DNA from 2 places in the Luteibacter sp. 3190 genome. Region 2 is predicted to be linked to the other one. Evidence: predicted binding sites of a transcription regulator. Region 2 holds the regulator's gene; the other holds the start of a gene.
The links. Region 2 encodes FliA, which starts transcription of late flagellar genes. Its sites were predicted from a motif close to TAAAGTTTNNCNNNCNNNGGCCGATAA; they were not measured.
Positions count from the first base shown of each region.

Region 1: the regulator FliA is predicted to act here: its motif matches at 6,703-6,729, upstream of J2X58_RS01330 (chemotaxis protein CheW).

Region 1 is NZ_JAVDUO010000001.1:278,194-293,473, reverse strand. It holds gene J2X58_RS01360 (STAS domain-containing protein) at 176-481, opposite strand; gene J2X58_RS01355 (methyl-accepting chemotaxis protein) at 494-1,672, opposite strand; gene J2X58_RS01350 (chemotaxis response regulator protein-glutamate methylesterase) at 1,690-2,787, opposite strand; gene cheD (chemoreceptor glutamine deamidase CheD) at 2,872-3,531, opposite strand; gene J2X58_RS01340 (protein-glutamate O-methyltransferase CheR) at 3,528-4,397, opposite strand; gene J2X58_RS01335 (methyl-accepting chemotaxis protein) at 4,401-6,116, opposite strand; gene J2X58_RS01330 (chemotaxis protein CheW) at 6,138-6,653, opposite strand; gene J2X58_RS01325 (chemotaxis protein CheA) at 7,077-9,044, opposite strand; gene J2X58_RS01320 (response regulator) at 9,085-9,447, opposite strand; gene J2X58_RS01315 (STAS domain-containing protein) at 9,458-9,775, opposite strand; gene queA (tRNA preQ1(34) S-adenosylmethionine ribosyltransferase-isomerase QueA) at 9,854-10,897, opposite strand; gene J2X58_RS01305 (response regulator transcription factor) at 10,998-11,600, opposite strand; gene J2X58_RS01300 (sensor histidine kinase) at 11,597-12,733, opposite strand; gene J2X58_RS01295 (sensor histidine kinase) at 12,730-13,911, opposite strand; gene J2X58_RS01290 (ABC transporter permease) at 13,951-14,730, opposite strand; gene J2X58_RS01285 (ABC transporter ATP-binding protein) at 14,727-15,280, opposite strand, start outside.
Region 2 is NZ_JAVDUO010000001.1:2,098,055-2,113,334, reverse strand. It holds gene flhA (flagellar biosynthesis protein FlhA) at 1-2,034, shown strand, start outside; gene flhF (flagellar biosynthesis protein FlhF) at 2,129-3,466, shown strand; gene J2X58_RS09535 (P-loop NTPase) at 3,531-4,406, shown strand; gene J2X58_RS09530 (RNA polymerase sigma factor FliA) at 4,403-5,134, shown strand; gene cheY (chemotaxis response regulator CheY) at 5,195-5,596, shown strand; gene J2X58_RS09520 (protein phosphatase CheZ) at 5,605-6,246, shown strand; gene J2X58_RS09515 (chemotaxis protein CheA) at 6,255-8,297, shown strand; gene J2X58_RS09510 (flagellar motor protein) at 8,299-9,039, shown strand; gene motD (flagellar motor protein MotD) at 9,036-10,040, shown strand; gene J2X58_RS09500 (ParA family protein) at 10,040-10,828, shown strand; gene J2X58_RS09495 (hypothetical protein) at 10,828-11,400, shown strand; gene J2X58_RS09490 (chemotaxis protein CheW) at 11,397-11,837, shown strand; gene J2X58_RS09485 (DUF2802 domain-containing protein) at 11,958-12,365, shown strand; gene J2X58_RS09480 (TMEM175 family protein) at 12,384-13,022, opposite strand; gene J2X58_RS09475 (hypothetical protein) at 13,267-13,827, shown strand; gene J2X58_RS09470 (translocation/assembly module TamB domain-containing protein) at 13,809-15,280, opposite strand, start outside.

The DNA of each region.
Region 1 (15,280 bases), 1.8 Mb from region 2:
CCGGTTTCCGACATGCAATTTCGGCCGGTTCGTTACATTTCTTAGATAGAGATTGCGAGGGCCTCGACGACGCGTCGAGATTGCATCAAGGCGGTATCGCCGTCAGTGTTTTGACGGGCAAAAAAAGACCCGCTGGCCGGGCCAGCGGGTCGTCGTGCGCACTGTTTTTTCGCCCTCAGTGCACCGTGAACAACTTGTCGAAGCCGGCGATGCGCAGCGTGTTACGCAGTTCCGCGCCGGCGTTCACGATGCGGATTTCGGCGCGGTCGCCGCCCGCATGCTCGCGCAGGAGCATCAGCATGCCCAGCGCCGAGCTGTCCATGCCGGTGACCTGCTCCAGGTCGAGCACGTAGCTGCGCGCGGGCGCGACATCGCCCAGGCAGGCGTCGTGGAAGGCGCGGTGGATCGAGAAGTCGAAGCGCTCGCCCAGGTGAAGGGTGAGGCAGCCCTGCTCGGTGTCGTGGTGGACGTTGATGGACATGCGTGGGCTTCCTCAGAACAGGTCGATGTCGCCGGCAGCCATGGACTGCTGGAGGGCCGGGCCACGCGAGCGCAGGCGGGCGCGCTCGCGCTGCTCGGCGAGACGGGAGCGGACGCGCTGGGCGCGGGCACCGAGTTCGGCGGCGTCGGACGGCGCGCAGGCCAGTTCCTCGATGTCGCGGGTGCAGTCCGCGGTGATCTCCTGCAGCTCGACCAGGCGCGAACGCGTCTGGTGCAGCAACTGGCTGAGGATGTCCTCGAACTGCAGCGAGCGGATCGTCGTGGAGACGTCGTTGCCGAGGCCGCGGTTGATCGTGGCGGCTTCGTCGGCGGCGGCGCTGGTACGCGCGTTCGATTCGGTGATCGTCGACATCATCGCGTCGATGCCGCCCTTGGCGGAGAGCGCCACGTTCATGTCCTGCGAGGCCATGTGGCCGACCAGCTCGCGCAGCTGCTCCATCGCGGTGCGCGAGCGCTCCACGTGCGTGCCGATCTTCTCGTTGAACTGGTTGCTGTGCTGCGCGAGGTTGCGGATCTCGCCGGCGACGACCGCGAAACCGCGACCGGACTCGCCGGCACGCGCCGCTTCGATCGCCGCGTTCAGCGCCAGCAGGTTGGTTTCCTCGGCGATGGTGTTGACGTTCTTCAGCAGGGCGAACACGGCGTCCATCTCCTTCGCCATGCCGTCGATGCGATAGACGATGCGCAGGCTCTCGCGCGAGAGCTGCACGATCAGGCCGACGAAGTGCTCGAGCAGTCCGGCGGTGCGGTCGGCGAAGTCCTGCACCGAAATGCCCTTGCCGCCGCCTTCGATGATCTCGCTGAGCAGCTTCTGCTGCTTGCCGGTCTTCTGCGACAGGCCGTTGAAGCCGCCGCCCAGTTCGGCGACCGCGTCGCGCAGCAGGTCGAGCGCCTGGTTGAGTTCACGGCTGGCATGGCCGAGTTCGTCGACGATCGCGCTGCGCACGTCTTCCATGGCTTCGCGCACCGAGGCCTCGTCGCTGGTGGCGCTGCTGAGCACCACTTCGACGTCGGGCAGGTGTGCCGGGCGCAGCCCGATCGCGATCCACGTCGCCGTCAGCAGGGCCACGACCACGGGGGCGACCCAGGCGGCGTGGAACACGAGGACAACGACGAGGGCGACCGCGCTGGCGGCGAATCCCACGATGCGTTCGTTTTTCGGAATCGACATGATGACGTCTCGAGAGTTCAGGTACCGACGCGCGCGGCGACGGACACGGGAGTGTGGGCAAGCGCGAGCAGGCGCGCGGCGATGGCGTCGAGCGGCAACATCTCGCCGGCGGCGCCGGCCTTCCAGGCGGCACCCGGCATGCCCCAGACGACGGAGCTGGCTTCGTCCTGCACGAGCGTGGGCGCGCCGATTTCCTTCAGTTCGCCGAGGCCTCGCGCACCGTCGTCGCCCATGCCGGTGAGCAGGCATCCGATGGTCGCCGCGCCGACACTGGCGGCCATCGAGCGGAACAGCACGTCGACCGCAGGCTTGTGCCGGTTGACCGGCGGGCCGTCGTGCAGGCGGCAGACATGACGTGCGCCGTCCCACATCACCAGCAGATGCTGGCTGCCGGGGGCGATGTAGGCATGACCCGCCTGGATCGGCTGGCCGTCGCGCGCCTCGCAGACGCGCATCGCGGAGCAGGCGTCCATGCGCGCCGCGAACGGACCGCTGAAGGCGGCGGGAATGTGCTGGGTGATGACGATCGGCGGCGCGGTGGGCGGCATGGCCTCGAGGACGACGCGGATGGCCTCGGTGCCGCCCGTGGAGGCGCCGATGGCGATGATGCGCGTGCCGCCGCGGGTGCCCGCGCTCTGGGCGCGCGGAAGCACGGCATCGGCGGAAAGGCGTGGCGCGACATCCAGTTTGGTGACCGCGCTGCGCTCGCGCGGCTTCGCGCCGGCGGCGAGGCGCACCTTGGCGCAGATCTCCGGCGCATGCTCCATGAACGTGTTGGCGAGATCCGCCGCCGGCTTCGTGAAGAAATCGACCGCGCCCAGTTCGAGGGCGCGGAGCGTGACGTCGGCGCCGCGCTCGGTCAGCGTGGACACCATCACCACGGGCATCGGGCGTAGCCGCATGAGGTTCTCGAGGAACGTCAGGCCGTCCATGCGCGGCATTTCGACGTCCAGCGTGAGGACGTCCGGGTTGAGCTGCTTGATCTTGTCGCGCGCGATCAGCGGATCGGCCGCGGTGCCCACGACCTCGATGCCCGGATCGGACTCGAGCATGGTCGACAGCACCTTACGCACCAGCGCGGAGTCGTCGACGATGAGAACGCGTACTTTCTGCATGGGCTCTTGCAACTCGGGTGGCGGGACGTCCCTGTCGGCGAACCGACCGGATGGTTTCACTGGGCGGACTTCCGACGGGACGCGTCAGAAAAGTTCCACCTCTCCCTTTATCGGATCGTCGGCCAATCGCTTGAGGTATCGTTTCTCGCGATCGGCCAGGCTGTGGTCGTGCATGGCCCGCAGCTGGCGCACCCGCACCTTGCCGCTGACCGGGAAGAACTGGACCTGGCGCGGGTAGATGTCGCCGACGTCCGCCGCGCAGAGCTTCAGCTTCTCCGTGGCGATGTACCGCTGCACGAAGGCGATGTTGCGCTGGCCGATGTCGGTCATGGTGGCGAGGACGCGCCCTCCCCCGAAGATCTTCACTTCCAGGTCGTCGCGACGACCGCCCGCCTTGAGGATCGCGTTGATCAGCTGCTCCATGGCGTCGTTGCCATAGCGCGCCGCGCGACCGATCGTGGAGCTCCAGCTGTCGCGCTCGCCTGCGGGTTCCGGCAGCATGAAATGGTTCATGCCGCCGATGCGCCGGCGCGCGTCGCGGACGCAGGCCGACACGCACGAGCCGAGCACCGTCGAGATCATCTCCTCCTGCGTGCTGACGTAGTACTCGCCCGGCAGGATCTTGACCGTGACCACTTCCTGGGCGGGATCCCAGAAACGGCGGACGTGCTCGAAGCCGGGCAGCACGCTCTTGGGATCGAACCCCGCGAAGGTGCGCGGCTGTGCCGCGAACGCGTCGCTCATGGCCGCTTCCGGTAGACGGTGCGGCCGATCAGGTCGAAATCGTCGGACAGGCCGTACATCGATTCGGAGTGGCCGAGGAACAGGTAGCCGCGCTCTTCCAGCTTGCCCGCGTAACGGGCGAACAGGCGCTGCTTGGTCGGTTTGTCGAAGTAGATGACCACGTTACGGCAGAAGATCGCGTCGAACCGGCCCTGCATGGGCCAGTCATGGAGAAGGTTGAGCGGCTGGATCGTCACCAGCTCGCGCACGCGCGGGTGCACCTGCACGAAGCCGTCGAACGAGCCTTCGCCGCGCAGGAACCAGCGCTTGCGCCGCGCGTCGCTCACGCCGCCGAGCCGATCGATCGGATAGACGCCCTTGCGCGCCGCCGCCAGCGCCTGCGGCGAGAGGTCGGTCGCGAGGATCTTCGCGTCGATGCCCGCGCCGCTGCGTTCCAGCGCCTCGGCGAGCACCATCGCGATGGCGTAGGGTTCCTCGCCGGTGGAGCAGCCCGCCGACCAGATGCGCAGACGACCGCCGCGTTTTTCTTCGAGCCAGCGCGGCAGGAGTTCGTCGACCAGCAGGTCGTAATGGTGCATCTCGCGGAAGAACGACGTCACGTTCGTGCTGATGCAGCTGGCCAGCTCGCCCAGTTCCGCGTCCGGATCGCGGCGCAACAGGTCGCAGTAGTCGGCGAACCCGGCCAGCCCCAGCGCGCGCAGCCGGCGGAGCAGCCGCCCCTGGACCAGCTGCCGCTTGTGGTCGCCCAGCGAGATGCCGCAGTGCTGGAGCACGAATTCGCGCAGGAACGCGAACTCGGCTTCACCCAGGCTCGGTCCCGCGCCCGCCAGACCGGCGGCATCGCCGTTGTCGACGAGCGCGTTCATCGATCAGAACTCCTTCCACACCCCGGCGTCGGCCGACTCGGCGACCGGACGCGGAGCGCGCGGCGCCGGTGCGCTGCGGACGGCGGCGAACACGGTTTCCATTTCTTCCTGCGCGGCGTCCTTGCGCGGCGCGCGCGCCGTCGTCGCACCCGCCGCCTGGCCGGTGATCTGGAAGAACGCGACCTGGCGGCTGAGCTCGGTCGCCTGCTCGTGCATGGCACGGGCGGCGGCCGCCGATTCTTCCACCAGCGCGGCGTTCTGCTGGGTCATCTCGTCCATCTGCAGCACGGCGTGGTTGACCTGGTCGATGCCGGCCGACTGCTCGGAGCTGGCGGCGGCGATCTCGGCGACGATGTCGGTCACCTTCTTCACGCTGTCCACGATCTCGGCGAGCGCCTTGCCCGACTGGTCGACCAGTTCGGAACCGGCGGCCACCTTGCTGGCGCTGTCGTTGATGAGGCCCTTGATCTCCTTGGCGGCACCCGCCGAACGCTGCGCGAGATTGCGCACCTCGGTGGCGACGACCGCGAAGCCGCGGCCCTGCTCGCCGGCGCGGGCGGCTTCGACGGCCGCGTTGAGCGCCAGCAGGTTCGTCTGGAAGGCGATTTCGTCGATGAGGCTGACGATGTCGGAGATCTTCTTGCTGGAGGTGTTGATCTCGCGCATGGCGACGACCGTCTGCGCGACGACTTCGCCGCCGCGCTCGGCCTGTTCACGCGCACCGCGGGCGAGCTGGTTGGCGTGGCTGGCGTTCTCGGCGTTCTGCTTCACCGTGGAGGTCATTTCCTCCATCGACGACGCGGTTTCCTCGAGGCTGGAGGCCTGCTCCTGCGTGCGCTGCGAGAGGTCGTCGTTGCCGCGCGAGATCTGCTGCGCTGCGGTGCTGACGGAACCGGCGCCATGGCGCACTTCCGAGACGATGGCGCTGAGACGCTCGTCCATCGCGCGGAACGCGCCCTGCAGCTGGCCGAGCTCGTCGCTGCGCGTGACCTGCACGTCGTGGCCCAGCTTGCCCTCGGCGATGAGGTGCGCGACGGAGACGGCGTGCGAAAGGGTGCGGATGATCGAGCGGACCACGAGCGCGGCGATCAGCAGACAGACCACGAGGCCCACACCGAGCGAGACGATGCTGATGGCGCGGATCGTCTTGTACTGCGCGGTCTCCTTCGCGAAGATCGCGGCCGCTTCGTCGCGCTTGGCCTCGACGAGCTTGCTCAGCTGCGACTGACGATCCATGAGCAGCGGGCGCACCTGCAGCTCGAGCACGTCCGTCGCACCCTGGTCACCCTGGTTCAGGGCGTCGACCATGTCGGCCTTGGCCTGGGCGTAGTCGTCGTTGGTCGCCTGCCATTTCTCGTAGAGCTTCTTGATGTCAGCCGACATCGGTACCTTGAGGAACTCCGCCTTCGTCGCGTCGAGGTCCGCCTGATACTTCTGGAATTCGGCGACCTTCTGCTTCACCTGATCGGCGTTGCCGACCTTGGCCGCGCCCTCGCCCAGCACCACGAACGACATCAGCGAGCTGGTGTTGATGCGGGCGAGCATTTCCGACGGGACGAGTTCTTCCTCGTAGACCTGACGCATGCCCTCGTTCTGGAAGTGCATGGCGCCGAGACCGACGGCCGCGCCGCCCAGGAGCATGAGCGTGAGCAGGCCGAGCACGCCATACAGGCGGCCACGTACGGTCATCGCGGGGAGCTTGAACTTGAACTTCTTCATCACGATTCCAATCGGCAGGCGTCAGGCGACGGCTTTGACTTCGGGAGAGGCGAGGGCCGCCTCGAGCATCTGCGCATCCTGCGGCTGGAGAAGGCGATCGACGTCGAGCAGGAGCACCATGCGCTCGCCCACGGACGTCAGGCCCTTGAGGTATTCGGTATCGACGGTGGTGCCCATGTCCGGCACCGGACGGACGGCGCCGGGCAGGACCTCGACCACGTCGGAAACGGCGTCCACCACCACGCCGAACTGGCGGCCGGCGACCATCACGATCACGCAGACGGTGGTCGCGGTGTACTCCTCGCGCGCCAGGCCGAAGCGCAGGCGGAGGTCGAGCACGGGGACGATGGCGCCACGGAGGTTGAGGACGCCCAGCACGTAGGACGGCGCCTGGGGAATGCGGGTGACCGGGGTCCAGCCACGGATCTCGCGGACCGCGAGGATGTCGACCCCGTATTCCTCGTTACCGAGGGTCACGGTCAGGTACTGCGCGGCCTCGGCGGTCGCGTCGATGGCGCTGTTGACTGGCTGGTTCATGTCTTTCCCACGGCGGATCAGAGCGGCGGTGTAACCCCTTACCTGTGGGGTATCGGCCGCGGCAGGCCGGACTTGAGGAGTAATCTCAATGGCAGGGCGCTCCGCGACACGCTGTGGGAGCGGCCCTGGCCGCGACTGCTTTTGGCGAAGAGCCGCAGGACCTGTTGCTTCCGGCGAGAAGCGGTCGCGGCCGGGTCCGCTCCCACAACACCCGCAGGGCCTGTTGTTCCCGGCGAGGAGCTGGCCGGGGCCGTGCGTCAGGTAGCCGCGGAGCCGTTGATTTCTGTGGGAGCGGACTTGGCCGCGGCTGCTTTTGGCGAAGAGCCGCAGGGCCTGTTGCTTCCGGCGAGAAGCGGTCGCGGCCGGGTCCGCTCCCACAACACCCGCACGAAGAGCTGTCGCGGCCGGGGCCGCCTTGCGCGGTCAGGCGGCTTTGCGGCGGGACTGCATGCGGACGAGGCCGGTGACGTCGGCGATGAGGGCGACGGAACCGTCGGCCAGGATCGTGGCGCCGGAAATGCCCGCGACGCGGCGGTAGTTCGCCTCGAGCGATTTCACGACCGCCTGCTGCTGGCCGATCAGTTCGTCGACGAAGAGGCCGATCCGGGTGCCCTCGCCTTCCACCACGATGACGATGCCCTCGTCGATCGCGCGGCGCTGGCCGTCGCAGCCGAATACGTCGTAGAGGCGGACGATCGGCAGCCAGTGGTCGCGGAAGCGGAAGAGCTCGCCGCCGCCGGCGACGCTACGCACGGCGTCCGGCTTCACCTGCACCGATTCCACGATGGAGACCAGCGGAACGATGTAGGTTTCGGCGCCCACGGCGGCGGTGAGGCCGTCGATGATCGCGAGCGTGAGCGGAAGCGTGATCGTGAACGTGGTGCCGCTGCCGTGCACGCTGCGGATGGCGACCGTGCCGCCGAGGTCCATGACGTTGCGGCGAACGACGTCCATGCCCACGCCACGGCCCGAGAGATCCGTGGTCGCGGCGGCGGTGGAGAAACCCGCTTCGAAGATGAGTTCGGCAACGGCGTCGTCGGACATGCCGTCGCCCGACGCGATGATGCCGCGCTGCACGGCCTTGGCGACGATGGCGTCGCGGTTCAGGCCCGCGCCATCGTCGGCCACTTCGACCACGATGGAGCCGCCACGATGGAAGGCCTCCATGCGCAGCGTGCCGGTGTCGCCCTTCCCTGCCGCGAGCCGCTTCGCGGGCACTTCGAGGCCGTGGTCGATCGCGTTGCGGACGAGGTGGACGAGCGGATCGCCGATCTTCTCCAGCACGGTCTTGTCGAGCTCGGTGGTCTCGCCGCGCAGGTCGAGGACGACCTTCTTGTCGAGCTTCTGCGCCAGGTCGCGGACCAGGCGCGGGAAGCGGTTGAAGACGGTGCTGATGGGCAGCATGCGGATGCTCATCACGCTTTCCTGCAGCTCGCGCGTGTGACGCGACAGCTGGGCGAGGCCCTGGCGCAGCATCTCCAGCTGCGAGGCGTCCACGCCGTCGTGGAACTGGCTGAGCATCGACTGCGTGATGACCAGTTCGCCGACGAGGTTGATGAGGGTGTCGATCTTTTCGATACCCACGCGGACCGAACTGGCCTCGCTGCTCGCCGCGACCTCGCGGACGGCGCGCGGCGAGGCGGCCGGGACAGCCGCCGGAGCGGCGACGGCGGCCGGCGCGGCGATGCGCGGCACGATGGACAGGTCGCAATCGCCGTCGACCCAGTCGAACACGCCTTCCACCGCCACGCGCTTCGCGCCGGCGTCGAGGCCGAGCGTCCACCCGAGGTAGGACGACGACGCGTCCATGTCGGCCAGCGCAGGCAGATTGCTGGCGTCGCACGTGACCCGCAGCGGCCCGAGCGTCGCCAGCTCGCGGAACATGCGCGCGGGATCGTTGCCCGTCTTGAGCAGGTAATCGAACGGACGGAACGCGATGTCCCAGCCTTCGATCTCCTCGGCCGCGGCGGCCGCCTTCGCGACGACCGGCGCGGCCGTGCCGCCCGAGACCATCGCGGACAGCTCGGCGAGCAGCGCCTGGCTCTCCGGCGTGGCGGCCGGCTGGCCGGCCATCGACAGCGCGAGCATGTCGCGCACGGTGTCGCCCGAGCGAAGCAGCAGCTCCACGACGGCCTTTTCCATCGGACGGCGGCCGCTGCGAACCTCGTCCATCAGGTTCTCGGCCACATGGGTGAAGGCCGCCACGTCGGTGAAACCGAACGTGGCCGCGCCGCCCTTGATCGAATGGGCGGCGCGGAACACGACGTTGATCAGTTCCGGGTCCGTCGCGCCCTCGTCCAGTGCGAGGAGCGCCTGCTCCATGGCGTCGAGGCCATCGAGGCTTTCCTCGTGGAACGCCTTGTGGAATTGCGCCAGATCGACTTTGGACATGAGGGTGGAGCCTTCGGTTGCCGGAACGTGGACGGGTGGATCAGCCGAGCACGCGGGCGACGGTGGCCAGCAGCTGGTCGGGGTCGAACGGCTTGACCAGCCAGCCGGTCGCGCCGGCGGCCTTGCCTTCCATCTTCTTCTCCGGATTCGACTCGGTGGTGAGCATCAGGATCGGCACGCCGCTGTAGCCGGCCATCGTGCGCATTTCACGCACCATCGAGATGCCGTCCATCACCGGCATGTTCACGTCGGCCAGCACGAGGTCGAATTTGGCGCCGCGCGCCGTGTCGAGCGCGGCCTGGCCGTTGTCGGCCTCGTCGACGTCGTGGCCGGCGCCGCGCAGGGTGAAGGCCACCATGCTGCGCATGGAGGCCGAGTCGTCTACCGCAAGAATCTTTGCCATGAGTGCACCTTCAGTTCACGCCGGCGTCGGCCGGCAGTTCGATCAAAGCGGTGAGGTCGAGCGCGGCGACGCCGCGGCGCAGCGTGTCACTGACACCGTCCCACGCCACGGGAACGCCCGCGGCGCGCGCGTCGCGCGAAAAGGCGGCCAGCACCTGGAGGCCGGCCGTGTCGACCTGGGCGACGGCGCCGGCATCGATGCGGACCGGCTCGCCGGCCGCGAGGGCGGCGAGCAGCGTCTCGCGCAGCGCCGGGGCGGCCGCGATGCGCAGGTCGGCATCGAGCGCGACCGGCTCGCGGGGAGCGTCTTTGGGAGATTTCTTCGCCATCGTCCGTACCGTGGAGCCCCGTGGCGCACATCGCCATGGGGTCGTTCGGTGGGCTTATCGGCGGCGGGAAGGAAAGCTTTAGGCGGCTGGCGTCGCGGGCTTCGGCAGGATCAGCATCGCGTCGCCGTAGGAGAAGAAGCGGTAGCGCTGCAGGACCGCGTAGCGGTAGGCGTCGAAGATCGCTTCCTTGCCCGCCAGGGCCGAGACGAGCATCAGCAGGGTCGACTGCGGCAGGTGGAAGTTGGTGATCAGGGCGTCGACGCTGGTGATCCTGTAGCCCGGGAAGATGAAGATCTGCGTCTCGCCCGCGAACGGCCAGAGCACGCCCTCGACCGTGGCGCTTTCGAGCGCGCGCACGACGGTGGTCCCGACCGCCACGACGCGGCCACCGGCCGCGCGCGTGGCGCGGATCTTCTCGACCAGGGCGGCGCCCACGTTGAGCCATTCGCGATGCATCACGTGGTCGCGGATGTCGTCGGCGCGCATCGGCTGGAACGTGCCGGCGCCCACGTGGAGCGTGACGTAGCCCATCTCGACGCCGCGCGCCCGCAGGCGGTCGAGCAGCTCCTCGTCGAAGTGCAGGCCGGCGGTGGGCGCGGCGACGGCGCCCGGCTCGCGCGCGAACACGGTCTGGTAGCGCTCCTTGTCGGCCTCCTCCGCGCCGCGCTCGATGTACGGCGGCAGCGGCATCTCGCCCAGCCGCGAAAGCAGGCGCTCCAGGGGCTCGTCGCCCTCGAAGCGGAGCAGGAAGAATTCGCCCTCGCGGCCCAGCACGGTGACCATGCTGCCGTCGGCGAGCTCGATCCGTCCGCCTTCCTTGGGCTTCTTGCTGACACCGAGCTGCGCGCGGGCCTCGTGGGCGCCCGTCACCCGCTCGATCAGGATCTCGACGGCGCCGCCGGACTCCTTGCGGCCGTAGAGGCGCGCCGGCAGCACGCGGGTGTCGTTGAACACCAGCAGGTCGCCGGGGCGGAGCATCTCGGGCAGGTCGGTGAAGCGGCGGTCCTTCTTCGTGTGCGCCTCGACATCCACCACCAGCAGGCGGCTTCCCGACCGGCGGGCGAGCGGCGCCTGCGCGATGAGTTCGGGCGGGAGGTCGAAATCGAAGTCGGATCTTTTCACGGGACGGCCGGGCGGCGGAACGGTGGCCGCATTATCGCCTATCGGGCCGACTTCGGTTTCGCTCCGGCCGTTCGCGCGCCAGCGCGCTTCCCAGGCCCGTTCAGAGCCAGCCCTTCTGGCGGGCCAACCGGTACGCCTCGATGCGGTTGGCCGCGCCCAGCTTGCCGATGGCCTCGGAGAGGTAGTTCCGCACGGTGCCGTGCGACAGGTTGAGCTGGCTGCCGATGTCGCTCGCCGAGTGCCCCTCCCCCGCCAGGCGGAGCACCTGGCGCTCGCGGTCGTTCAGCGGATCGGCGTCCGACCAGGCTTCCAGCGCCAGTTGCGGATCGATGGCGCGGCCGCCCCGGTGCACGGTGCGCAGCGCGTCGGCGAGTCCCTCGGCCGGGGCGTCCTTCAGGAGGTATCCGCCCACGCCGGCGTCGAGCGCGCGGCGAAGAAAACCCGGGCGCGCGAACGTCGTCACGATGATCACCTTCACCGGCAATTCGTGCCGGCGGATGCGCTGGGCGAGTTCGAGGCCGGTGAGTCCGGGCATCTCGATGTCGGTGACGAGGACATCAGGCTTCAGGCGCTGGACCTCGCGCCATGCCGCCTCGCCGTCGGCCGCGGACGCGAGCACCTCGATGTCGGACTCCAGGTTCAGCAGCGCGGACAGGGCGCCGCGCACCATCGCCTGGTCTTCGGCGAGCAGCACGCGGATCATGCGATGCGCTCCATGCGACCGGCATGGCCGGGAACATCGATGGACAGCACCGTGCCCTGTTTCGGAGGCGAATCGATCGCGAGCCGCCCACCGATCTGGCGCATGCGCTCGCGCATGCCCGACACGCCGTTGCCGTGCGCGGCGAGTCCGCCGCAGCCGTTGTCCGTGATGCGCATCGCGAAGTCCTGCCCCTTGCGTGAAATGACGACGTGCGCCTCGGTGGCGCGCGAGTGACGATGGATGTTGGTGACCGCCTCGCGCAGCACGAGCGACAGCGTTGCCTCGGTGGACTGCGGCAGGTCGAACCCGTCCGGTAGCTCGGTATGCAGCGCGATGCCCGACGCTTCCAGCATCAACCGGGCCGAGACGAGCTCGCTGGCGAGGTCGCCGGCGCGCAACCCGGTCACGGCGCTGCGCACTTCGGCGAGCGTGTGGCGGGCGACGCGCTCCACCTCCTCCATCTCCTGTTGCGCACGCGCGGGATCGGCGAGCGCGAGGCGCCTGGCCAGTTCCGATTTCAGTGTGATCAGCGACAGCGTATGGCCAAGCAGGTCGTGCAGGTCGCGCCCGATGCGCTCGCGCTCCGCGAGCGTCGCGAGCCGCCGCACTTCCGCCTGCGACAGACGCAGCTCCGCGTCGCGCCGCGCGCCACGCACGTAGAGGAAATTGCTGAAGCCCGCGGCGAGCGACACGCCGAAGACGACGAGCACGTGCACCTGGGGCACATGGAACAGCATCACCCACACCTGGGTGACGAGGGTGGCGACCAGCGTACCCAGCAACCAGACGCGCGCGCGGCGGGCGTAGGCGAGCAGCGTCACGCCGATCACCACGTAGCCCACCGACACCGGATTGACGGGCCACAGGGTGAAGCCGAGCAGCGTGATCATCGCCGCGTTGAACGGCAGCCTCGACAACGGCGCCGCATAGACGCTGACGTAGCACACGAGGTAGACGGGAATGGAGATGAGCGTCGGCGCCATCCAGTCCCAGTCGAATCCCTTCACCGCCAGCGGCGCCTGGATGAGGGCGACCAGCCAGAACACCTGCAGTCCGCCCTGCCAGCGCAGGTAGACCGGCGAGCGCAATCCGCCCAGCAGGGAGTCGCGGTGAGGTGGCGGCACGCGGATCACGACGCGAGCCTGTCGTGGGTGCCCGGCAGCACCGCGGGCTGCGGCGGCAGCGCGCGATCCTCGGGCCTCAGGGGCACTTCGATCCGCAACGACGTCCCCTTCCCCTGGCCCGATTCGAACGCCAGCGTTCCGCCGAGCGAACGCACGCGCTCGCGCATGCCGCAGATGCCGTTGCCTTCGTCGCCGGTGACGCCGCGGCCGTCGTCCCGCACGGTGAGGATGCAGGTGCGCGCATCCACCACGAGGCTTACTTCGGCATACGTGGCACGCGCGTGGCGATGGATGTTGGTGACGGCTTCGCGCAGGACGAGCGCCAGCTGATTGTCGATCCGCGCAGGCACGTCGGGCAGGTCGTTCGCGTAGACGAACTCGATCTGCGAGCTGATCAGGAGCAGCCGCGCCGCGGCCAGTTCCGCGACGAGGCCCGAGGCGCGGATGCCCGTCACGGCGGAACGCACCTCGGCCAGCGCGTGCCGCGCCACCTGCTCCGCCTCTTCGACCTCGCGCTTCGCGGCGACCGGATCGCGATCGGCGAGACGCCGGGAAAGCTCCAGCTTCAGCGTGATCAGCGAAAGCGTATGCCCGAGCAGATCGTGCAGGTCGCGGCCGATGCGCTCGCGCTCGGCGGTCGCGGCGAGCCGGCGGATCTCGTCGTGCGACAGCTTCAGTTCGACGTCGCGCTCCGCGTTGTAACGGTAGACGACGTTGATGGTGCCGACGCCGAAGGCGATGAACGACACCGTCGCGATCGCCGCGTACGGCCAGTGCACGACGAACCAGGCGATGGCGACGAAGCCCGCGAGCACTGCCGCCATGCTGGCCAGGCAGCGACGCGGCGCGCCGTCGAAGCCCAGCATCGCGCAGGCGTAGATGACGTAACAGCCGCCGCCACTGGCGTTGAAGCCCATCGTCGCGTAACCGAGCAACGCCACGAGGAGCGCGAGCCACGGGGCCATGGCGACGGGGCGCAGGTACGCCTGCGCGTACAGGAAGAGGAACATGGGGAACGACAACGCCGTGGCCAGGATCCAGTACGGCCCGATGTCGTTGCGGAAGACGAGGTCACCGAAGACGTACACCGTCCACACGAGGTGGAACATGCTCGCGATGCGCAGCCTCGGCTGCCCGCGAAAGCGGCTCCACAACGAACCCGGCGCCGGCCGGAACCACGAGCGCATCGTCGACGTCCCCCCAGTGAGCCGAGCCGTCATGCTACTTCAACCGTGCCGGCGCAGGCGACGCGTCGCCAGCGTGACGAAGACGACCGTGTAGCCGGCCAGGACCGCGACATGCGGCCAGGGCGCATCCGTGCCCAGGCCGACGGCACCGAGCGCGAGCCGGTCGAGGTGATACGCCGGCCACAGCGGCGCGATCGCCTGGATCGCGGAAGGCATGATCGACAGCGGGAACCACAGCCCGGACAGGAACGCCATCGGCAGGTACACGAGGTTGACCACGCCTGGCGCACCCTGCCCCTTGATCAGCGTGGCGATCAGCAACCCGAGCGCCGCGAACGGCAGCACGCCCAGGACCTCCAGCAGGAAGAACGCGGCGATGCGCGGCGCGGCGAGGTGCACGCCGGCGACGAAGATCGCGAGACACAGCATGATCGCCGACACGATGGCCGCGACCAGCACCGCCATGGCCATCTTGCCGATCAGGTAGGCGCCCGGCGGCATCGGCAGCGCGCGTTTCAGCGTGAGCAGGCCGGTGTCCCGTTCGAGCGCGAGCGAGACGCCGAAACCGAACAACCCGGGCGCCATGACGCCGAACGTGCCGTACGACGCGAGCAGATAACGCGGTGCGTCCGGCCCGTTCGCGTGGCCGAGGAAGACCCCGAACATGAGGTAGAACACCGACGGGAACAGCAGCGTCGGCAGGAGGAATCCGGGATTGCGCAGGTAGCGCAGGCATTCGGCCCGCGCTTCCTCGACGTACGCGGCGACGTTGCGGCCCGCGCTCATGACGGGCGTGGCGACGCTCTCGATGGTGGTCATGCGGCCTCCTGCGCGGCGGCGGATTCGCGGGTGATTTCCTGGAACGCTTCGGCAAGGCCGGCGCGTCGCACTTCGAGTTCGGCGAGCGACGGATCGGCGTCCAGCAGACGGCGCACGACCCCTTCGGCATCCGCGGTCGCGACGGTCAGGCGGCCCTGCTGGACGTCGACGGAGACCACTCGCGGCCAGCGCGCCACGTCGGCCGCATCCAGCGCGGTGACGCAGCGGATGCGACGCAGCGCGACGTGGGCACGCAACGCGTCGACGCTGCCTTGCGACACCACGCGCCCCTTCGCGATCACGCAGACGCGGTCGGCGAGCGCCTCGGCCTCTTCCAGGTAATGCGTCGTCAGCACCACCGCGCAACGTTCCTTCAGCATCTGGCGGATCGCCGCCCACAGGGACTGCCGCGCGTCGATGTCCATGCCGACGGTCGGTTCGTCCAGGAAGAGGATCTCCGGCCGGCCGACGATCGCCATGGCGAACTGCACGCGCCGCTGCTGTCCCCCGGACAGGGCACCGTAGCGCCGGGTCATCAGGTCGTCGACGC
Region 2 (15,280 bases):
CTGATCATGCTCGGCATGATGATGCTGCCCCTGCCGCCGTTCATGCTCGACCTGCTGTTCACCTTCAACATCGCGCTGTCGCTGGTGATCCTGCTGGCCACGATGTACGTGATGCGGCCGCTGGAGCTGGCGTCGTTCCCCACCGTGGTGCTGTTCGCCACGCTGCTTCGCCTGGCGCTGAACATCGCGTCGACGCGCGTCGTCCTGCTCCACGGCCACAACGGCCCGGGAGCGGCGGGCAAGGTGATCGAGGCGTTCGGCGAATTCGTCATCGGCGGCAACTTCGCCGTGGGTTTCGTCGTCTTCGCCATCCTGACGATCATCAACTTCGTGGTCGTCACCAAGGGTGCCACCCGCGTGTCCGAAGTGACGGCGCGCTTCACCCTCGACGCGATGCCCGGCAAGCAGATGGCGATCGACGCCGACCTCAACGCCGGTCTGCTGACGCAGGAGCAGGCGCGCGAGCGCCGGCAGGAGGTCCGCGAGGAAGCCGACTTCTACGGCTCGATGGACGGTGCCTCCAAGTTCGTCCGCGGCGACGCGACGGCCGGCATCCTGATCCTCGCGATCAACATCATCGGCGGCTTCTTCATCGGCATGCTCCAGCACGGCCTCTCGGCCGGCGAGGCGGCGCGCACCTATACGCTGCTGACCATCGGCGACGGCCTGGTGGCGCAGGTGCCGGGCCTGATGCTCTCGATCGCCACCGCCGTGATCGTCACCCGCGTGTCGAAGTCCCAGGAAATGGGCAAACACGTCATGGGGCAGCTGTTCGGCCAGCCGAAGGCGCTGGGCGTCGCGGCGGTCGTGCTCGGCACGATGGGCCTGATCCCGGGCATGCCGAACATCCCGTTCCTGATCCTCGCCGGCGTGGCCGGCTTCGGCGCGTGGAAGTTGCACCGCAAGCAGCTCGACGCGGCCGCGGGCATCGTGTCCGGCGCGGGCACGCCGGGTACCGAGCTGGCGCTCGAGTCGGCGCCGCCGGCCGAGCGTCTCGAACTGTCGTGGGAGGACGTGGCGCAGGTCGACACGATCGGCCTGGAGGTCGGCTACCGCCTGATCCCGCTCGTGGACAAGGCGCAGGGCGGCGAGCTCATGGCGCGGATCAAGTCCGTGCGTCGCAAGCTTTCGCAGGAACTCGGCTTCCTCGTGCCGTCGGTGCACATCCGCGACAACCTCGACCTCGTGCCCCACGGCTATCGCATCTCGCTGATGGGCGTGCCGATGGGCGAAGCCGAGATCCACACCGAGCGCATGCTGGCGATCGATCCGGGCCGCGTGCACGGCACGATCAACGGCATCGCCACGCGCGATCCGGCCTTCGGCCTCGACGCCGTCTGGATCGAGCCGGGCCTGCGCGAGCACGCGCAGACGCTGGGCTACACGGTGGTCGATCCCGCCACCGTCATCGCGACGCACCTCTCGCACATCCTGCAGAACCACGCGCACGAGCTCATCGGCCACCAGGACGTCCAGCAGCTCCTCGACCGCCTCGCGCAGCAGACCCCGAAGCTCGTGGAAGACCTGGTGCCCAAGCGCCTGTCGCTCGGCGCGGTGGTCAAGGTGCTGCAGAACCTGCTCGCCGAGCGCGTGCCCATCCGCAACTTCCGCGGCATCGTGGAATCGCTCGCCGAGCATGCGGGCCAGAGCCAGGATCCGGGCGTCCTCGCCGCCGCGGTGCGCGTCACCCTCGGCCGCCAGATCGTGCAGGAGATCGCGGGTCTCGGCACGGAAGTGCCTGTCATTACTTTGGCGCCGGATCTCGAACAGATCCTGCTGCAGTCGCTCCAGGGTGGCGGTCCCGCCGGCGCCGCGGTCGAGCCGGGTCTGGCGGACCGCCTCCAGCAGTCGGTCGCGGAGGCCTCGCGGCGGCAGGAAGCGGCCGGGGAACCGGCGGTGCTCCTGGTGTCGCCGGCGTTGCGTCCATGGCTTTCGCGCTTCACGCGTCATGTGGCCCAAAACCTGCATGTACTCGCCTACAACGAGGTTCCGGACAACCGGCGCGTCAAGCTGGTGACGGCCCTCGGGCGATAGGACTTGAGACGTCGCGCGGAGAACGCGGGGCGCAAGCGGAAGAAACTGATGGCGTCCCCGCGACGGGCGCCAGGACGAAGACAGGATCGAAGGCATGAAAATCAAACGATTCGTTGCTCCCGACATGCGCCAGGCCATGCGCCAGGTCCGTGACGAACAGGGTCCCGACGCGGTGATCCTGTCGACGCGTCGGATGGACGACGGTATCGAGATCATCGCCGCCCTCGATTACGACGAGGCCCTGGTCCGCGAGGCCGGTTTCGGCATCGACGCGCCGGCGCCGAAGCGCGAAGAGGCGCCGATCCGCGCCCAGCGCGACGAAGCCGAGCGCGCCGCGCGCATCGACCAGGCCCGCGCCGCGACCGCCGCCGCCGTGGAACGCGCCGCGAAGGCGGGCCTCGCCGGGACGGGCAACGCGCCGCAGCGTCAGTCCAGCGCCGCGCTCGCCGCGAGCGTCGCCGACGTGGTCCGCGCGGCCACGGTCGCCCCGGCCAACGATGCCGCCGTCAACGGCGTGCGCGCCGAGATCAACAACCTGCGCGAGATGCTCGAAGTGCAGCTCTCGACGCTCGCCTGGAATCAGATGGACCGCGACCAGCCGCTGCGCGCCCGCGTGCTGCGCGAGATGACCCGTCTGGGCATCGACGGCGACGTCGCCCGCTCGCTCAGCGCCGAACTGCCGCCGGGCATGACGGCCGAGCAGGCGCGGTATCTGCCGCTCGGTATCCTGTCCCGTCACATTCGCACGTCGGGTCGCAACTTCGACACCGTCGGTGGCGGCGTCACCGCGCTGGTCGGCACCACTGGCGTCGGCAAGACGACGACCATCGCCAAGCTCGCCGCGCGCGCGGTGCTTCGCCACGGCGCGTCGAACGTCGCCCTGATCAGCGCCGACCAGTACCGCATCGGCGCCGGCGCCCAGCTTGAGCATTACGGCCGGTTGCTCGGCGTGCGCGTGTTCAACGCCCACGACGCCACCAGCCTGCGCAACGTGCTGTTGCAGCTGCGCGGCCGTCATACCGTGCTGGTCGACACCGCGGGCCTCGCCGGCAACGATCCCAAGCTGCAACAGCAGTTCGAGACGCTGCGCGCGACCTCCGACGTCCGCGTCTGCCTGGTGCTCGCCGCCAACGCGCAGGCGCAGGCGATCGACAACGCCATCCGCGCCTATGCGCCGCTGGCGCCGCAGAGCGCGATCCTCACCAAGCTCGACGAAGCGCCGCTGATCGGCGGCGCCCTCTCGGCGGTGATCCGCCACGGCATGCCGCTGGACTACACCACGGATGGTCAGCGCGTGCCCGAAGACATCGCCACGGCCGACGCGCGCAAGCTCGTCTGCCTGGCCGCACAGCTCCTCAAGCAGCGCAACGACGAACCCGACGACGCCGTCCTGGCCGAACGGTTCGGCCTCTCACCCCCGGCGATGGCCTGACCGGCCGCGCCGCGCCCGCCCGACTCCCTGCGTGACTCCGTCCCATTCCTGCAGTGATCTTTCTATGAACACACACGTCGATACGACCCAGGCCGCCGGCCTCAACTGGCTCGCCGACCGCCGGCCCACCCGCAGCATCGCGATCGCGGGCGGCAAGGGCGGCGTGGGCAAGACCACGGTGGCCGTGAACCTCGGCATGGCCCTGGCCATGGGCGGGCGCGACGTGCTGTTGCTGGACGCCGACCTCGCGATGGCGAACATCGACGTGCTCCTCGGCCTCCAGCCCACGCGGCACCTCGGGCACATGCTCGAAGGCGAATGCGCCATCGAGGACCTGGTGCTCCCGGCCGCGCACGGCCTGAAGGTCATCCCGGCCACGTCCGGCGCCCGTCGCATGGCCCAGCTGCCGAACATCGAGCACGCCGCGGTCATCCGCGCGTTCGACGAGTACACGTTGCCCCCCGAATACCTGATCGTCGACACGGCCGCCGGCATCTCCGACAGCGTGTCGATGTTCGCCGCGGCGTCCGACGAGGTGGTGGTGGTGGTCTGCGACGAGCCTGCCTCGCTGACCGACGCCTATGCCCTGATCAAGGTCATGAGCCGCGAGTTCGCGGTCAACCGCTTCCGCATCGTGGCGAACATGGTCCGGCACGCCCAGGAAGGCCGCCAGCTGTTCGAGAAGCTGTCCCGGGTCACCAACCGCTTCCTCGACGTGTCGCTCGATTTCATGGGGATGGTGCCGCACGACGAGTACCTGCGCCAGGCCATCCGCCGCCAGGCGGCGGTCGTCGACGCCTGGCCGAGCAGCCGCTCCGCGGTCGGATTCAAGAATCTGGCCAGGTCGGTCGATACATGGGGTGAACCCGAGCCCCGCGCGCAGGGCCGTATCGGTTTCTTCGCCGAACGGTCCCACCTGGGGGGAGGGCTGCCACTGTGAGTGTCGCGACCGAATACCTGGAGATCACGCGGATTCCGCCTGACCAACTGGTGAGGACTCACGCGCCGCTGGTGCGCCGCATCGCCTATCACCTGATGGGCAGGCTGCCGCCAAGCGTGGATGCTAACGACCTCATGCAGGCCGGGATGATCGGACTGCTCGAGGCCGCGAGGAATTATTCGCCGACTCGCGCGGCCAGCTTCGAAACCTATGCGGGCATCCGCATACGTGGCGCCATGCTGGACGAACTGCGCAAGACGGACTGGACCCCGCGCTCCGTCCACCGGAAGTTGCGCGAGGTGGCGGAGGTGACGAGGCAGATCGAAAACGAGACGGGCGCGGATGCCGAAGACGCGGAAGTGATGAAGCGGCTGGGCATCGACGCCATGGAATACAACCAGATCCTGGCCGACGCGGCGAGCGCGCGGTTGCTGAGCCTGACGGCGCCCGAAGGCGACGAGGGCGCGGCGATCGACGTCGCGGACCCGGACGCCACGGGCCCGGAAGGATTGTTCGAGCAGGAAGGCCTGCGCGACGCGCTGGCGCAGTCCATCGACGGACTGCCCGAGCGCGAGAAGCTGGTCATGTCGCTGTACTACGATGAAGAACTCAACCTGAAGGAAATCGGTGCGGTGCTGGGGGTGAGCGAATCGCGGGTGTGCCAGATCCATGGCCAGGCCCTGATCCGCCTCCGTGCTCGCATGTCGGGTTGGAAAGACAAGCATTGACGGCATCCCGGTGCCGTCGCCGGTAAGAAGCACGCGCGGTCAGCAAGGCGGAGACGAGTTTTGGACAAGAACATGAAGATCCTCGTGGTGGACGATTTCTCCACCATGCGACGCATCGTCAGGAACCTGCTGGTGGAGCTCGGCTTCACCAACACCCTGATCCAGGAAGCCGAAGACGGCAACGCGGCCCTCGCAATGCTGCGCTCGCAATCCTTCGACCTCGTGGTCACCGACTGGAACATGCCCAACATGACGGGCATCGAGCTCCTGCGCGCCATCCGCGCGGACGCCGCGCTCAAGGCGTTGCCGGTGCTGATGGTCACCGCCGAGAACAATCGCGACCAGATCATCGCCGCCGCGCAGAGCGGCGTGAACGGCTACGTCGTGAAGCCGTTCACGGCCGTCACGCTGAAGGAAAAACTCGACAAGATCTTCGAGCGGCTCGCCGCGGCCGCCGGCTAAGGATGACCATGAACACGATGCTTTCCAGCGGCCGCGACGTCGCCCCCGAACTGCGCGAACTCTTCGAGGCCGACGACAGCGTGGCCTTCGAGCACGCGCTCGACAACCTCCTGCGCACGCGCGAGCAGCACATCTTCCTCGCGCTCGGTCACCTCGCGCGCGACCTGCACGAGTCGGCACGCCGCCTTGCCGCCGATATCTCCACCGACGGCGTCCCGGGCAACATGAGCGACGCGCGCAAGCATCTGCGCGACGTCCTCGAGATGAGCTCGCAGGCGGCCCACCGCACGCTCGACTTCAGCGAGAAGCTGCGCCCCCAGGCGCAGGCGCTGGCCCGCCAGGCCGACGAGGTGCTCGTGCTCGACCAGGCCGATCCGGCGTTCGCCAGCAACGCGACGGCACTGGCCGTGCGCGTGGGCGACTTCGCGCAGAGTTGCGACATCGGGTTCGGCGAAATGGTCGAAGCCCAGTCCTGGCAGGACCTCTCCGGCCAGCGCGTGGCGCAGGTCGAGGCGTTCATGGCGAAGGTCGAATCCTCGCTCGTGGAGCTGGTGCGGCTCACGGGGTCGCTCGCGGGCGGCGCGGCACCGGCGGCCGACAAGGTCAGCCAGGACGAAGTGGACCGCCTGCTCAGCGAATTCGGGTTCTGAGCGCGCTTATGAGCGTGGAGCTGGACAACGAGCTTCTCAACGTCTTCCTCATCGAGGCGCGGGAACTGCTCGAGAGCCTGGGCGAACAGCTGGTGGACCTCGAGTCCACGCCCGGCGACGTCGAACTGCTGAACGCGGTGTTCCGCGCATTCCATACCGTCAAGGGTGGCGCGGGCTTCCTCGGCCTCAATCCGATGGTCGAGCTGTGCCATCGCGCGGAAGATCTCCTCAACGAGGCCCGCAACGGCGCGATCGTGCTCGATGCGGGCTTCATGGACGCGCTGCTGGAATCGCTCGACCTGCTCAACGACATGATGCGCGCCGCCGACGGTGGCGTGCCGATCGAAGCCGCGCCTCGTTCGCTGCTCGATCGCCTGCTCATTCCCGGCCGCGCGGCGACGGCGGCACCGGTGGCGCTCGCGGCACCCGTGGCGGTCGCCGCCAGCGCACCCGCGCGCGCGCACGATCCGATCGAAGACGAATTCGAGGCGATGCTCGACGCCGCCCGCAGCGATCGGGCGCCCACGCCGGCACCGTCCGGCACCATTTCCGACGACGAGTTCGAAGCGCTGCTCGACTCGCTTTACGGCACGGCTGCGCCGGGCTCCGAGCCCGTCGGCGTCGTTCCGGCACCGGTGGTTGAGGCTCCGGCGCCAGCCACCGACCCGAACGCCATCAGCGACGACGAATTCGAGGCGCTGCTCGACAGCCTGCATGGCACGGCCGCGCCCGGCACCACGCCGATTGCGGCGCCCGAGCCGCTTGCGCCGGCGGCGGTGGCAGCGACCGCGGCGCCCGTCGCCCCGGCTCCCGCGTCCAGCACCGACGACACATCGGCGAAGCCGAAAGCCGCGACCGAAAAACGCGGCGCCCAGACGGCCGACACCACCGTCCGCGTCGACACGCACCGCCTCGACGGTCTCGTCGACGCCGCGGGCGAACTCGTGCTGGTGCGCAACCGCCTGAGCAACCTCGCGCCACGCGGCACGAACGATCCCATGGAGCGCGCGATCGGCGAGCTCGAGCGCGTGGCCGAAGATCTGCAGAACGCCGTGCTGCGCATGCGCATGCAGCCGGTGGGCAAGCTGTTCTCCCGCTTCCCGCGCATCGTGCGCGATCTTGCCCGCCAGCTCGGCAAGGAGATCGAGCTCGTCACCGAGGGCGAGGACACCGACATCGACCGCACCGTGGTCGAGGCCCTGGCCGATCCGCTGGTGCACCTGCTGCGCAACGCCGTCGACCACGGCATCGAGATGCCCGACGCGCGTGCCCGCGAGGGCAAGCCGCGCGCCGGCACGGTGCGCCTCGCGGCGGGCCAGTTCGGCGACCGCATCGTCATCACCGTCACCGACGACGGCAAGGGCATGGATCCCGAGGTCCTGCGCCGCAAGGCGGTCGAAAAGGGGCTGATGGACGAGGAGCAGGCCGCGCGCCTCGACGAGCGCGAGTGCTACGAGATCGTGTTCCGCCCCGGCTTCTCCACGGCGAGCCAGGTTTCCGACATCTCCGGCCGCGGCGTCGGCATGGACGTCGTCAAGACCAAGATCGTCGAGCTCGGCGGCACGTTGTCGATCGACTCGCGCGTCGGGCACGGCAGCACGGTCCGCCTCTCGGTGCCACTCACGCTCGCGATCCTTCGCGTGCTGATGGTGCGCGTGGGCGACCGTCTGCTCTCGCTGCCGATGTCGAACGTCGCCGAGGTCTTCGAACTCGTTCCCGGCCAGATCCAGGAACTGGACGGACGCATCGTCGCGGCCCACCGCCAGCGCGCGCTGCCGCTGGCCGACCTCGGCCGCTGGGCCGGCGCGGCGGGGAAGGGCGGTCACGTCGTCGTGGTGCAGATCGGGCACCAGACGCTCGGCTGCCTCGTCGACGAGGTGCTCGGCCGCGAGGACGTCATGGCCAAGCCGCTCGGTCCGTTTCTCAAGGATGTTCCCGGCGTCGCCGGCGCGACCATCACCGGCGACGGCCGGATCGCGCTGGTGCTGGATCTCGCAGGCCTCGCCGACGACGGCGGCCAGGTGCTGCCCTCGCTAAGGATGGCTGTCTGACATGGATATCGTGAGCGTCGTCGGGACGATCCTGGCCTTCGTGGTCATCATCGTGGGAACCATCCTCAAGGGGTCGAGCCTCGACGCCCTGTGGAACCCGGCGGCCTTCGTGATCGTCTTCCTCGGCACGTTCGCCGCGCTGCTCGTGCAGACGCCCGGGGCGGTGCTCAAGCGTGCGTGGAGCATGCTGCCCTGGGTGTATCGTCCGCCCGACATCGAGTCGGAGAACCTCGTCAGCCGCATCGTCGGCTGGAGCGAAATCTCGCGCCGCACGGGCCTGCTCGGTCTCGAGCCGGCCATCGAGCGTGAGACCGATCCGTTCATCCGCAAGGGCCTCCAGCTGCTGGTCGACGGCACGGAACCCGACGCCATGCGCTCGGTGCTCGAAGTGGAAGTGCTCGCGCGCGAGCACACCGACATCGAAGCCGCCAAGGTCTTCGAGAACGCCGGCGCCTATTCCCCCACGATGGGCATCATCGGCGCCGTGATGGGCCTGATGTCGGTCATGCAGAACCTCGCCGAACCGAGCAAGCTCGGCCACGGCATCGCGGCGGCGTTCGTCGCCACCATTTACGGCATCGGCCTCGCCAACCTTTTAGCGCTGCCGATGGCCTCGCGTCTGAAGGGCCTCGCCCGCCAGCGCTCGCAGATGCGCGAGATCCTCGTCGAGGGTCTGGTTTCGATCGCGCAGGGCGACAACCCGCGGCACATCGAGAGCAAGCTGCAAGGGTTCCTGTCGTGAAGCGACGGCACCACGAAGAACACATCAACCACGAACGCTGGGCGATCCCCTACGGCGATCTGATCACGCTGCTGCTCGCCTTGTTCGTGGTGATGTACGCGGTGTCGGCCGTGAACGAGACCAAGTTCCGCGTGATGGCGCAGTCCATCAACGAGGCATTCAACGGCACCGGCAAGGTGATCGAACCGATCCGCGACGCGACGCCGGCCGCGCAGGTGCCGCTGCCGAACCAGTCGCGCTCGCCGACGGCAGCGCCGATCGCGAAGATCGACGTACCGATCCCGCCGCGCAACCTGCCGTTGCCGGGACACGAAGGCGCGGCCGCCGAGCGCCAGGACGCCGCCAACGTCAATACCGCCACCGCGGCGAACACCACGGTGGGCAAGACCGAGAACGCCAGCCTCAGCCAGATCTCCGATGAAGTGAAGCGTGCGATGAAGCCGCTGATCGACAAGAGCCTCGTCAGCGTCCGGCAGACCCCGGACTGGCTGGAGATCGAAGTGCGGACGGACATCCTGTTCCCCGTCGGCGTGGCGAAGCTGCAGCCCGCCGCGGAAGACGTCCTTCGCAAGCTCGCGGGCATCCTCGCGCCGTTTCCCAACGCGATGCGCATCGAGGGCTACACCGACAACACGCCGATCGCGACCGCGCTCTTCCCGTCGAACTGGGAACTGTCGGCCGCGCGCGCGGCGACGGTGGCGCGACTGATCACCACCACGGGCGTGGATCCGCATCGTGTCGGCATCATCGGCTGGGGCGAATTCCGTCCGACGGCCAACAACGCCAGCGAAGAAGGGCGCAATCGCAATCGGCGCGTCCTGATCGTGGTGATGAGCGACAAGGCCGCGCCGGCGCGTTTCTACAGCGACGCCGACCGCGTCGATCTCGCCGGAGCGACACCGTCCACCACGCCACCCCCGGCCGCCACGGCCGCGACGGAGGTCGAGGCGCCCACCGCCGGCGCCGCGCGGCTCGCGGCCCCGGCCGGAGGAGCACGCTGATGCGCGTATGGGCGATCTCCAACCAGAAGGGCGGCGTGGGCAAGACGACCACCGCCGTCGCGCTCGGAAGCCTGCTCGCCGCCTCGGGCAAGCGCACGCTGCTGATCGACATGGATCCGCACGCGTCGCTGTCGGGATACATCGGCGTGGAAGGCGGTGCGCATGGCAGCGTTTACGATCTCTTCGGCGTGGGCGGCAACCCGCTGCCCGTCGGTACGCTCGTGCACGCGACCCCGTGGGATCGCCTCAGCGTGCTGCCGGCGTCCGCCGCGATGATCACGCTCGACCGCCAGCTCGGCACGCGAGCCGGGATGGGCCTGATCCTCTCGCAGGCGCTCGCGGAACTGGCACCCGATTTCGATCACGTGCTGCTCGACTGCCCGCCGACGCTCGGCGTGCTGATGGTCAACGCCCTCGCCGCGAGCGACCGCCTGCTGGTGCCGACGCAGACCGAGGCGCTCGCGCTCGCGGGCCTCGAGCGCATGCTGCGCAGCCTGTCGATGATCGAACGCTCGCGCGGCAAGCCGATGCCGCGCACCATCGTGCCGACCCTCTTCGACGCGCGCACGCATGCGTCGCGCGCCTGCCTCGCGCAGTTGCGCGAGCAATACGGCGACGTCGTCAGCGCAGCCGTCATTCCGACCGACACCCAGATCCGGGAGGCCAGCGCCGCGGGCGTGCCACTCGCCTCGTGGCCGGCCGCACGCCGCGGCGGTCTCGCTTATCGTCAGCTCCTCGAGGAGCTGCTGGCGCTGCCGGCGACCTCCGTCACGGACGCCGCCGCGTGATGCGCGCGATGCAGGACGCCGAGCAGATCGTCGCCGACTATTTGGCGGAACTGCTGACGCCCGTCGCCGCCGCCGCGCCCGCACCCGCCGCGGACGTGCAGGTCGTCGCCATCGAACCATGGAAGGCTGCTCCCCTGGGCGAGCCGATCGCCGCCGGCGATACGCGCTATCTGCTCTGCGTCGCCGCCGGCGTCAGGCTCGCGGTGCCCATGGCCGACGTCACGCATCTGCTGCCCATGCCGCCGTTGTCGCCGCCGAACTCGTCCAACCCCATCTGCCTCGGCCGCTGGCGCCATCCGAGCGGTGAGGCGCGTGTCGCCGACCTCGCCGCGGTGCTTTCGCCCGACATGGCCGGCGCGCCGGTCAGCACGCTGGTGATCCTTCGCGATCGTGTCTGGGCACTGGCCTGCGTGGTGGACGACGAGCCGGTCGATCTGCTGCCGGAAGCCATCCAGTGGCGCATCGGCGCCACCACGCGTCCGTGGCTGGCCGGCATGTCCCTCGAACCCAAGTGCGGCGTGGTCGGTACCACGGCGCTGGTGCAATGGCTGGAAAAGGAGCTGGGTCCGTGACCGAAACCCAAGGTGGCGCGTGGCTGGGCTTTTCGCTGAAAGGCCAGCGTTATGCGGTGTCGCTTGCGAGCGTTCGCGAAGTCATCCGTCCGGGCGACATCACGCCCGTTCCCGGTAGCCCCGACGACGTCCTCGGCATCGTCAACCTGCGTGGGCAGATCGTGCCGGTGCTGGACGGTCGCCGCCGCTTCGGCCTGGACGCCGCGACCGAAGTCGGCGCCGCGGAGAGCCAGCGCGTCATCGTCTTCGACGACAGCGGAAGCGTGGTGGGCATGCGCATCGACGTCATCGGGGACATGCTCACGTTCGCCGCCGACGAGGTCGCACCGCCGCCGCCAGGACGCGCCGAACGCCGCGACGACCCGGTCAGCGGTGTCATCACCCGCGACGACGGCTTCATCGCCCTGGTGGACGTCGCACGACTCTGCCGAGCCTGACCACGCACCGGATTCTTCGGCTGGGCCTTTCGGACAGCGCGGCGGCGTGCCGGCGACGATGCTTCGAAATCGCTCGGCATTGCGTTACCGTGTGCCGCGACCCAACGGAGTGCCGCCTGCATGAACGACGTCATCGGATACGTGTTGATCGCCCTGGCGATCCTCAACCTCTCCGGTCTGCTGTTGCTCTTCCGCCGTCTCGGTCATGCGTCGTCGCCGGCCGCGACCAGCGAACCCGTCGTCGCCGCTGCACCGGAACCGCTCGCGACCGACGAAGCGACCATCCCGACGGAGGCCCTCGCGGGCATGCTCCGCCGCCTCGACCACCGCCTGGGCGACATCGAGGATCAGGTCCGCCACACGCCGGCCGTCAGCATGGCGAGCGACGCCGGCGCCACGAACGACCGCGCCCTGGCGCTGGCGCAGCGCCTCGCACGGCAGGGTGCCACCCCGCAGGACATCGCCGAGACCTGCGGCATCTCGCTCACGGAAGCGGAGCTGCTGCACCGGCTGCATTCGCCGCGCTAGGCGGCGGCACCGACACCGCTATCCGGCGTTATCGAGAGCGGCGCCTTCCGCGGCGCGCTTCCTTCCACGCGCGAACAGACGCACGGCCAGCGGCATGAGCATGAGCGGCAGGTTGCTCGGACCGGGCCAGCGAATGGCCAGGAGTCCGGCGATCAGCGCCATCAACGGCAGCGCCAGCGTCCGGCGCAGCGTCATCGCGACCACGTCGGGGCTGACGTCCTCGCGCAGGAACGGCGCACGCAGGGCCCGCCGGATCAGGAGGTGCTGGAACAGTCCGGCGACCAGCAGGTTCCCCGCGTAGAACCATTCCGGGACCCGCTCCGCGGGATGCGTGCTCATCAACGCCGACGAGAACGGCATGAACGCGACCGCCATGAGCAGCAGCAGGTTCGGCCATACGATGCCCGGGTCGTAACGACGCAGCAGGCCGAACACACGATGGTGGGCGACCCACAGCGCGCCCACGACGAAGAAACTCAGCACGAAACCGATGAAGTGCGGCACCAGCTCGAGCAGCGCATGCGCCCAGGCGCCATCCGAGGCGTCGGCCGGATGGGGAACGTGGATTTCGATCACCAGCAAGGTGATGGCGATGGCGAAAACCGCATCCGAGAAAAACGTCAGCCGTTCGAGCTGCTGCTCCTGCGCGTGCGACATGCGATGACTCCCCCTGAGGTCAGCGCAGATGATCGCGCCGACGCCGGCCGAGGGGAAGTGCTGGCAGCCCGTGGGGCGCCTTCATCGACCGACGGAGGCACGCTTACGGAGAGCCGGCTCGGTGTGTCCTTCGTCACGGTGTCCGGCATCTGGAGCACTTTTCAGAATCCTTCCATATCGACCGGTCGTGCCCGCCGCTAGCTTCCGAAACCCTCGCGATGGGCGATGTGAAGGAAGGTGCATCATGCGGCAGATCATCACGGTCATGGCGGGCGTCGCTCTATCGGCCAGCGCGGTGGCGGCGGGCGCGCCGCGTGTCGACCTGACGCTGCAACACGTACCCATGGACGGACGACCGAACAACCTCCGGGTGGTGGCGACAAACCATGGGTCCGGCGATGCCTACGTCTTGACCTATCATTCGGTGTTCGCTCAGCCGGAGGGGCGTACGACAGGGCGCTGGATTGTACTGACCGACGAATCGGGCGCCGAAGTCCGCTATACCGGCCGCTCCGTACTGATCCGAAGTCCGGGGCCGATGAGCTACATGCGCATCCCACCAGACGCCAGCATCACTGCCGATGTCGATCTCGGTCGCGAGTACGCGCTATCCGAGGGTAGCGTCGTAAGTGCACGCGCGATGCTCGACGTGCTCGAAAGGGTTCCGATGCTTGATCGAGATGGCGAGCCGGAAGATGTACCGCATGAGCACGTGGATAGCGACGCGGTGGCGTTCCGCGTCGAATCGCTGCGCCAGGGCGGCGCTTCAGCGGCGCCGGTCGTCGGTCAGCGCTCCAGACGGTAGTTGAGGCTCGCCCGGCTGAAATCCGTGGCGTTCTGCGCTTCGAAGTTCCAGCGGTGGCTGAAGAGGTAGCGCAGGGTGATGACCTGGCCGGGGTCGAACAGGCCGACGCCGTAGCTGAGGTAGAGGCGGGGCGAGAGGTATTTGCCGACCGTGAAGGCGGACGTGCCGCCGAGCGCGTCGTTGTTGCTGACGCCGATGTCGTCGACGCCGATCTTGCTGCCGACGCTCTTGGCGAGGAGGTCGCCCGCGGCGGAGCCGAGGGCCTGCGCAGCGGCGCCCACCATGTTGCCTTCGCCGCCCTTCACCTGCGACAGCGGCTTGCCGGTGACGAGGTAGGAGAGGGCGTCGGATTGCTCCATCACCGGGTTCGAGAACACGGTGAGGATCGGCCGGCGAGCGGTGCCCGAGACGTAGAGGCCGACCTTCTGCCCGTCGTCGATCGTGGCGTTCGGATTGAGGGTGCGCGCTGCGCGGATGTTGATGCCGGGGTTGTCGATCGGCGTGCTGGCGAAAAGCAGCTGGCCCTGCTCGATGCGCAGGTCCTGCCCGTACGCCTTGTACGTGCCGTCGACGCCGATCTGGCCCTGGCCGGTGGTGGCGCGGCCCGGACGCTCGCGCACGTCGAGCTGGCCGGTGATCCGGCCGTCGATACCGAAACCGACCAGGTGCACCTTGTTGCCGAGGTCGACACGGATGTCGGCGCTGATCGGAGCGGATTCCTCGGCCGCTTCACGCTGCTTGTCGTCGAGCACGACGACGTCGGGCGACGCCTTGGTGGCACCGGCGCCGGGCAGGCGTTCGACGTTCACATCGGCCATCTCGACCTTGACCTTGCCGCCGACGTTCATGCCCTTGGCGTCCTGCACGATCGTGAGGTCGGGGGAGATGACCGCCTTGGCGGCGGGGATGTCGACCGCGGTGAACTTCGAGCCCTCGATGCCCAGGCGCATCTGCGCGCCGGCGCCGAGCGCGGCGGAGCCCTTGATCGACAGCGTGCCTTCGCCCGAGCGGATCGTGCCATCGACCAGATAGTTCTTCGCGTCGCTGGTGTCGATGCTGATCCGGCCATCCTTGAGCTTCAGACCGGCGCTGGGGACTTCGGCCGCGAAGCCCCCGACGACGGCCTTGCCCGTGATGGCGGGCGCCGCGACGGTGCCGCCGAGGTTGAAGTTCGCGTTGAGCGCGCCTTTCACTTCGGCCAGCTCGGCGGTGAAGAGTTCGATCAGCGAGAGGTTCTTCAGGTGCAGCGCGACCGTTCCGCCCAGCGCCTGCTGCGCGCCGGTGATGGACACGTTGCCGTCGAGCGTTCCGCCGTCGTTGAGCGCCGCGCGGAGCGTCAGCCGCTGGTTGCCGGGTGCGAGCTGCGCGTTCGCCGAGAGATTGTCGTACACGAGCAGCGGCTGTTCGCTGCGATCGGCGTACGCGACGGAGCCATGCGCCGAGGTGATGCTCG